One region of the Paenibacillus sp. OK060 genome, then DNA from elsewhere that is predicted to be linked to it. Evidence: riboswitches for the same ligand, from Rfam matches in the RefSeq annotation. Region 1 holds a riboswitch; the other holds the start of a gene.

Region 1 (4,641 bases):
CAAACCGGCACTGCGTCAGATGAATTTCTCCCTGCACAGCTTTGATGGTCACGAGGGTTCCACAGACCGTGAGGGCTATCTGGGCAATGTGTTGTCTTTTGTCCGGGAAGCAGTGAAGCATAATGTCATTATTTCATTTCGACTCTGGAATCTGACACAGGATAACCTCACGAATGCGCAGATGAACCGAAACAGGGAGACGCTGGAGGTTCTTGAACGGGAGTTCAATCTAGATTTCCGTATTGAGGAGAAAGTGGTGCCGGGGAGCGGTGTCAAAATTGCCCCGAATGTGTATCTGAATCAGGATCATGAATTCCAGTGGCCGAGTCTGGATGCACCCGAAGATGATGGTAAAGGTTTCTGTCATGCACTTCGTAGTCAGGCAGCCGTGCTTGTCGATGGAACTGTGGTACCTTGCTGTCTCGATGGTGAAGGTGTCATTAACTTGGGCAACGTTCATGAAAAATCGTTCTCGGAGATTGTGGATGGTGAACGAGCCAACAATCTGTTCTATGGTTTCTCCAAACGGGAAGCCGTGGAGGAATTATGTCGGAAGTGCGGATATCGTCAGCGGTTCGGCGCTTAAAGCGTAATTTAATAAATAAAATGAGATTCAAAATAATAGAGATCACGTTGTCTGGAAACAGATGAGGTGGTCTTTCGTTTTTTCTAGAACGATAAAGGAGCATATCGCCATAGATTACAAGTTGTAAAAGAAGCATACCCGAAGTTGAGATCGGCACATTACACAATGGAGTACGATGCAAAAAATGCCGAGAACACAGGCATAATGCTATCATTTCTATATCTAAGCTAATGATTATTATCGTAACATCCCTTTTTTGGTAGGATCAGGGTAGGTTCCGAGCCGGAGGTGCACCTCTGATCGGTTCCTTGAGGACAAGCTTATGCTTGTACGCCAATTCATCAGAATAAGGGAGGATTTAAGTTATGAAAAAAATGTTGACGTTGCTGCTGTCTGCGGGTCTGGTCGCTTCATTATTCGGTGCAATTCCAGCTTTTGCTGCACCTGCTGTTGTAAACTCAACGATTATTGTAGCCAAGGGAGAAACTTTTGATGGCAAAGGCCAAACGTATGTAGCCAACCCTTCCACCCTGGGAGATGGATCTCAAGCGGAAGATCAGAAGCCGGTATTTCGGTTGGAGGCAGGCGCCACGCTCAAAAATGTGATTATCGGTTCACCTGCAGCTGACGGTGTTCATTGTTACGGTAACTGCACAATTTCAAATGTGATTTGGGAGGATGTCGGTGAGGACGCTCTGACTCTGAAATTAGCCGGAACGGTTAACATCACTGGTGGTGCAGCTTACAAGGCCTATGATAAAGTATTTCAAATGAATGCAGCCGGAACGATTAACATTAAAAATTTCCGTGCAGACGATATTGGCAAGCTGGTACGTCAGAATGGCGGAACAACCTTCGCCGTGAACATGACGCTCGACAACTCAGACATTTCCAATGTCAAAGATTCTATTATGCGTACGGACAGCAGTACATCGCAAGGGAAAATTACAAATACCCGTTACTCCAAAGTACCGACCTTGTTTAAAGGCTTTGCATCGGGCAAAACAAGTCAATCCGGGAATACTCAATATTAAAACAGAGCTTACCGGTTCTCAATAATTTTCCTCTAAAGGATATGAAGCATAACAATTAAAGGGGATGTCCTCATGAATATGACGGGGACATCCCTTGTTCGCGTTATCTTGGTCTAATGAACCTGGCACACATTATTCGCTCTCATTTGCACCTTTCTGAGATGTAACGAATTACAGAGACGTTATTTCTTGAAGCAGAGGTATATGACGCATAAATGAGACATATAGTTAATCACTCTTTCTTCTAGTTTAAACTGATTTTTTCTTATCGGGATTGTCACAAATACCCATGTGTTGTACAGTAGAAGCAATGAAATAAGTGAACCGGGTGCTCAATGAAGTTGGGCTGAGAGAGCGGCCTTGTGCTGCTGACCGTATATCTGATCTGGGTAATGCCAGCGTAGAGAACATGAATTTGCGATGAGCAATGGTAAGTGATAAGGGATAGAACATAAATGTCAGCGTTTCTTGGTTGCAACGGGATTTCTCTGATGTGACGGGGATGGTGTCGTTTGTTTTCTTCTTTCTCTATATCTGCCTAATGCGTTGCATCGTGAGAATTGTAAACTGTGCGTATGGCCTGCCTGTGAACCGGGGAGGCTTTTTTTGTTTGTTTTATTGTTTTTTTTATAAATCTAGGGAAACAGAGGAAGGAAGTAGAGAACATGTCAACAGCAGTAGGCAGCAACAGATTGAAGTTAACCGATATTTTGGTAACAATTGTGATTGCGGTAGTCTTTGGGGTGATCTACAAAATATGGGGACCTACATATGATCTGATGAAGCCATTCGGCGTTCATGCGGAGCAGATGATTTACGGCATGTGGTTCATGGCGGGCACCTTTGCCTTTGTAATTATTCGCAAGCCGGGTGTAGCCATTCTGGCCGAAGTTGCGGCATCAACGGTGAGTGCTTTTCTAGGTAGTGAGTGGGGCATGTCGACACTGGTGTATGGGCTGCTGCAAGGGCTGGGTGCAGAGATCTTCTTCGCCGCATTTCTGTATCGGAAAAGCAATCTGTTCGTTACCTGCCTTGCGGCTATTGGTGCAGCAGCGGCTTCGCTTGTACTCGATTATCAGTATGGGTACATTGATTCCCTCACGGCTTGGAACTACACGCTGTTTATCGGATTCCGCTTCATTGGAAGTATTCTGATTGCGGGTGTATTCACCTATTATCTCGCCAAAGCGCTGGAGCTTACAGGTGTAACACGATCCCTTAGACCGGTGTCGAAGCAGGATTATGAGGCGCTGGACTAGATGAATGAAGTGGAGAATGTGCAAGCGGTAGGTGTTACGAATCTAAGATGTAAGTTCCCGGGAGAGAAGGCCTTGGTGTTCCAAGGCTTGTCTCTCTCTGTGCGTCAAGGGGAGAAAGTGTTGTTGCTTGGACCAAGCGGCTCTGGCAAATCAACCTTGTTGCAAATTCTGAGTGGTCTGATTCCGCGATCTGTGGAGATTCCGATGAAATGTGATGACATTCAGGTGCCTGAGCAGCCCGGTATTGTTTTTCAAGATCCGGATACCCAGTTCTGTATGTCATATACGGATGAAGAGATTGCATTTGTACTGGAAAACCGGAATATTCCACGCGAGCAGATGCCTGCTCTTATCCATCGATATCTGGAACAGGTGGGGTTATGCTTTGAACATAACCGAACACTCATTCAATCCATGTCACAGGGGATGAAGCAGCGTCTTGCGATGGCTTCGATTCTGGCTATGGAGCCAGACGTACTCTTTTTGGATGAACCAACGGCACTGTTGGATGATGAAGGAACCTCTCAGGTGTGGGATACGGTGAAACAGATTGCACAGGACAAAACACTCATTATCGTGGAACATAAAATTAATGAAATTGTCGAGTGGGTAGACCGAATCATCGTATTGTCGCCTGAAGGAAAGATTGTGTCAGATGGCCCGGCGAATCAGGTATTTACAGATGAGCGGAATATGCTCAGGGAATACGGAATCTGGTATCCAGGAGTTTGGGAAGAGCGAGGGCAGACGAAAGCACAGACGTTGGTCACAGGAGAGTTTATTCGTTATGGGGCAACAGAAACTGAAAGTATGGATAACAAGGAGGAGCGAGCTTCTGCGCAGCCCCAACCAGCCCTGGAAATGCAGCAATTCACCGGATGGCGCGGAAAAACACCTTTCATTCAGGTGGAACAGGCCAAGGTATGGCACGGAGATTGGGTGGGGATTGTCGGGGCTAACGGGGCAGGTAAAAGTTCGTTATTGCTATCCATAATGAATATTCTAAAAACGACAGGTCATTATGTTGTGGAAGGACAATCGGCCGGAAAAACCGAGCAGCTTGCAGATCACATTGCCTTTGTATTCCAGAATCCTGAATTTCAATTCGTGACCAATACAGTCCGGGATGAAGTGGGATTCTCCTTGCTGAGCGGCAAGTTAACTGCCGAAGAAAGAGTTATCAAAACCGATAATATGCTGGAGCAATTCGGACTGAGTGAGCTGTCCGGCAGGCATCCATACCAATTGTCGATGGGACAGAAACGACGACTGAGTGTAGCATCAGCTCTGGTACGGGAACAGCGTATTTTGTTACTGGATGAACCTACCTTTGGACAGGATGCGCGGAATACTTTTGCCATGTTATCACAGCTGGAATGGCTGCGGCGTGAAGGGACCGCCATTGTGATGGTTACACATGACCGTGAAATCGTGAAGCGTTATTGCACCCGGATCTGGACGGTGCATGAGGGGAGGTTAACGGATGCAGCTCTCGTTTCCTCATCGTGAGACTTGGCTTCACGCGGTGAATCCGGGGTTGAAAATGATTTTCCTGACATTGCTGTTTGTCTTCGTCATCCTTATTCACAACCTGAATGTAATGGCTAATGTGGCAGTTGTCATGCTGTTACTGCTGGGCTGGACAGGTCACGCATGGCCCAGATTATTGCTGTATGCATCTCCGTTCATTCTGGTATTTATATCAACTTCCACAGGTATGATCATGTTTGGTAAAGGGGAGACCACCTGGTTTCAGTGGGGA
Region 2 (4,641 bases), on a different contig from region 1:
ATGTATGAACCATTCCTTCCGCCGGACTACTCGCTGCTGCATAGCGCTTAACGGGAATCATGCCTGCCTCATAAGCCAGTCTGCCTGCTTCAACCCCCATTCGCATTGCCTTCGCCATCTTCACCGGATCTCCGGATCCGGAGACAGCCGTATTCAACAATACACCGTCAGCTCCCAGCTCCATCGCATGAGCAGCATCTTTAGGTGCTCGAAGTCCTGCATCCACAATAACAGGAACGACGGCTTGTTCAATAATAATCTCCAGATTATAGGGATTAATAATTCCTCTCCCTGCCCCTATGGGTGAAGCCCCAGGCATAACAGCATGTACGCCGAGTAGTTGCAATCGCTTGGCCAGAATAACATCGTCTGAGATATAAGGCAGTACCGTAAAGCCCTTTTCAAGCAAGATCTCGCAAGCTTTATAGGTTTCAATTGGGTCAGGAAGTAATGTGATTCCATCGCCGATAACTTCTACTTTTATCATATCACAAAGTCCTGAAGCCCGAGCTAGTTCAGCGATTCGCACAGCTTCCTCTGCTGTTGCAGCACCCGCTGTATTGGGAAGCAGGGTATACCTTTTCAAGTCCAGTGTGTCCAGAAAGTGCTGTTTGTTCCGATCTTCCAGATTCAAACGCCGAACCGCGAACGTTAATACATCCGTACCTGAAGCCTCAACCGCCTGACTCTGCACTTCCAAGTCCGAAAATTTGCCTGTACCCAGCAGCAATCTAGATTCAAACGTATAATTTCCAATCCTCAGCATAATTCAACCGCCTCCCACAAAATGTACAATTTCAATTCGGTCTCCGTCTCTTAACGCCGTCGTTTCATGATATTCCCGCGTTAAAATTTGACGATTCAATTCAACCACGACGGTTTTTACTTGCAAATTAAATGAATGGAGCAATTTGTCTACACGATTTAAGCTATCTTCAATTTGCATGGTTTGTCCGTTGACAATGATGTTCACTGCAACATCTCCTTTATGTTCAAACGTTCTGGACAAAGGTCCTGAATCCCCAGTTCTTCCGAAGTTTTGCCACAAATCAAGTCAGCCATGAGGCTGCCTGTAATCGCACTAAGCAATATGCCGTTACGATAATGTCCAAAAGCAGCGAATAAACCCGGTACACTATCACAAGCCCCCACATAGGGCAATCCATCTGGAGTCGAAGGACGGACACCAGCCCACGCTCGGATAAAATGTGCTTCCTTCATGCCAGGTACCCAGTTTGTTGCAGCTGCAAGCAGCTTCTGAATGCCTTGTACCGAAACTTTCATGTCTGTTCTTCCAGGAAGGCTTGTTGCACCGATCCATACTTCTCCATTGGCTTTGGGAACAATATATATATCCTCTGCATACACCGTTTTGTCTGGCCTGTACCCGGCATGGTGGGGAGAAAACTGCACGGCTGCAATCTCCCCCTTTACTGGTAAAACAGGCGATTTCAGACCCACATGTCTCATCAATTCTTCACCATGTAACCCTGTAGCAATAATGACATTTCTCGATGTCATCGTTCCTATTGAAGTCTCGATCCCTTGCACTCCATTCACATCAGTATGCAAACGGACATCCTGTACACCTTCCATCACCCTTGCACCCATGGCTTGAGCAGATCTGACATAAGCCTGCGTTAAGTTGACAGGAAGAACCTCGCTCTCGGAAGGTCTGTAATATGCTCCATACGTATCCCTGTTTAACCATGATGCTTCCTGCTGGACAGCGACACGATCCCACCAAATATGTTCTGTAGATAAGGTAGACGATCGATTATTTTTGTAACTGTTGACTTCACTGTATGAACGAAAAGGAGTAATAAAGCCATGCTGTTGCAGCCCCATTTCCACTCCGCTAAGCGAACTTATCCGTTCCTTCTGCTCATGAAGCAAAGCTCTGCTCTGCCTTGCAAGCTTTGCCATTACAGCATGAGTGAATTCCTCACTATCAGCAGCAAGCATGCCTGCGGCTGCACAGGAAGTTCCCCCAGCGAGCCGCGCCCGCTCAACCAGAAGAACGTCATGGCCTCGAGTAGCGAGTTCACATGCGATGGCACAACCGATAACTCCTCCACCTACAATAATGGTTTCTGCATGAAGCTTGCCTCGAACTTCCGCTCCAACTTTACTTCCCGAAACTATTCCTGGATGATAGCCTGAACGATTCCTGCTTCGACTTCTTGCTTCCTCTCTCAAGATCTCATCTCCTTGGTTCGGCGTACTTGTCTGAATCCGTGATCGCCTGTCGCAATGAAGCGGCAGCTAGTTCCGGCTTATCGGTCGTCCAAATCGTAGAAATCACAGCGGCTCCTCTAGCACCAGCAGTTCGAATGGCAGCAATATTTTCAGGTCTTATCCCGCCAATCGCGATCACGGGAATCGAAACATTAGAGCATACCTCAGCCAACGCACTTAGCCCTCTGGGTTCGCAATTCGGTTTACTATTTGAAGCATAGACATGCCCATAAAAGAGATAATCCGCTCCCTGTTTTTCTGCAACTTTTGCTTCTTCCAGAGAATGAACCGATATGCCTACGCGCAGCCGATCGACTGTCCTCAACTCATCCTTATCATAGCTGTGAATAACTGCTTGACCCCAATGCACACCACCAATTGAAGCATGTTGATCCAGCTGATCTGAGCCATTCATAATGATTCGGTCAGATGGAACACCTTGTGTTTTTAGACCTTGCGCCCAATACATCTGTTCTTCAAGGGTCAGCTTTTTTTCCCGAATGTGGATATAATCGACCCACCGCCATATACCCTTAGCAATATTCAGAAAAGAGCCCAAGTCTCCTGTACCTGGTGAAACCACATGCAGTTCGAATGATCTTGTTATTACATGTTCGTGGAAGATTACCGTCCTATTCGCCCTCCTCTTGCATGATTTAAGCTGATATACAACAACAAAAAAGCCACTCCCGTAGGGGAGTGGCCACGAATTTAAAATTCATGGATCAACTGAATGACTGTCGCATGCAATTACACTATACATAACGCATAACAACTATAGAAACCATCCATAGTCGCAACGCTGTATACATAGAACTGCATGATTCATCTTGCAGGCCATATCGCAAAGTCAACGATAAAGCTCTTTGTCATTAGCTGAAACGCGCCACTTCCCTACGCTGGTATGATCCAGATCAGGTACAAAGGGTCCGGAATCGCATTCTTCCATCTCAGCCGCATCGTGCGGCCCCCCTAGTGTTCATATGAAGCTGTAGCCTATGTTACCATAGACACCTTTTTTTGTCACCGTACATTTCCATGAATTACGTTGTTCACCATTGCTGAAATCATGTAGTTAACGAAGTTGCTGTTTCTGGTGCGAAGAATTTCGTAGAAACTATTGTTTGTCGGACCAAGCTTCAACATCCCACGTTTTGGTTACCCAACCTTCATAAAATTCAGGTTCATGGGATACGAGCAGCACGGTACCCTTGAATTCCTGCAGGGCACGTTTCAGCTCTGCTTTTGCGGTTACATCCAAATGGTTTGTGGGCTCATCGAACAAAATCCAGTTACTTTCACGCATCAGAAGCTTACATAAACGAACCTTGGCTTGTTCACCACCACTAAGTGCGTTAAGCGGGCGGGTGATATGCTCATTTTTTAATCCACAACGTGCGAGATGGCCCCGGACTTCATTCTGTGTCAGATGAGAAAACTCATTCCACACATCTTCGATCGGGGTAATATTACCTGCACGTACTTCCTGTTCGAAATAAGCTGTTTCCAGATAGTCCCCCAAGAAAGTCTTACCGCTAATTGGTGGGATTTTCCCCAAGATCGTCTTGAGCAGTGTGGATTTACCTACACCGTTACATCCAACAATGGCAATTTTCTCGCCACGCTCAATCGTCATCGTCATTTTAGGCAATAATGCATATGAATATCCGATTTCAAAATCAATACCCTCAAAGACGGTTTTACTACTCGCCCGGGCATCCTTGAATTTGAATGTGGGTTTGGCCGCTTCGTCTGGACGATCAATCCGTTCAATCTTGCCGAGCTGCTTCTCACGGCTCTTGGCACGACCGGAAGTGGAAGCGCGGGCTTTGTTCCGCTGAATGAAATCTTCCTGCTTCTTGATAAACTCCTGCTGTTTCTCATAAGCATCAATATGTTGCGCCTTATTCATGTCGGCCATTTCAAGGAATTTGTTATAGTTCGCTGCATAACGCGTCAACTTGGCAAATTCCAGATGATAAATAACGTTAACGACCTCATTCATAAACTCTGTATCATGCGAAATCAGAATAAACGCATACGGGTAATCCTTCAGGTAACGCGTCAGCCATTCAATGTGTTCCACATCGAGATAGTTCGTCGGCTCATCCAACAAAAGAGCTGTGGGTTTCTCCAGTAAAAGCTTGGCAAGCAATACCTTCGTACGCTGACCACCACTAAGCGCGGCCACATCACGATCTAGACCGATGGCGGACAATCCAAGTCCATTCGCCATCTCTTCCACTTTCACATCGATCAGATAAAAATCACCTTGCTCCAATTGCTCTTGAATGTCACCCATTTCTTCCAGCAACAATTCGAGCTTGTCCGGATCGGCGTCTGCCATCTGATCCGTAATAGACATCATTTCTTTTTCCAACTCAAGCAAGGGCAGGAACGCAT

Evidence for each region. Region 1 has a riboswitch for thiamine pyrophosphate ahead of BLS14_RS15305 (ECF transporter S component). Riboswitches for the same ligand answer to the same signal wherever they lie in the genome.
Region 2: another riboswitch for thiamine pyrophosphate. It lies ahead of BLS14_RS09155 (thiamine phosphate synthase); the one in region 1 lies ahead of BLS14_RS15305 (ECF transporter S component).

What each region holds. Positions count from the first base shown of each region.
Region 1 is NZ_FNFR01000004.1:14,990-19,630, forward strand. It holds gene BLS14_RS15295 (radical SAM/SPASM domain-containing protein) at 1-586, shown strand, start outside; gene BLS14_RS15300 (pectate lyase) at 952-1,620, shown strand; TPP riboswitch at 1,934-2,044, shown strand; gene BLS14_RS15305 (ECF transporter S component) at 2,286-2,879, shown strand; partial or broken gene BLS14_RS33565 (ATP-binding cassette domain-containing protein) at 2,970-3,320, shown strand; gene BLS14_RS15310 (ATP-binding cassette domain-containing protein) at 3,342-4,388, shown strand; gene BLS14_RS15315 (energy-coupling factor transporter transmembrane component T family protein) at 4,363-4,641, shown strand, end outside.
Region 2 is NZ_FNFR01000002.1:649,388-654,028, forward strand. It holds gene BLS14_RS09135 (MoeB/ThiF family adenylyltransferase) at 1-2, opposite strand, end outside; gene BLS14_RS09140 (thiazole synthase) at 1-766, opposite strand, end outside; gene thiS (sulfur carrier protein ThiS) at 770-973, opposite strand; gene thiO (glycine oxidase ThiO) at 970-2,199, opposite strand; gene BLS14_RS09155 (thiamine phosphate synthase) at 2,204-2,821, opposite strand; TPP riboswitch at 3,113-3,222, opposite strand; gene BLS14_RS09160 (ABC-F family ATP-binding cassette domain-containing protein) at 3,356-4,641, opposite strand, start outside.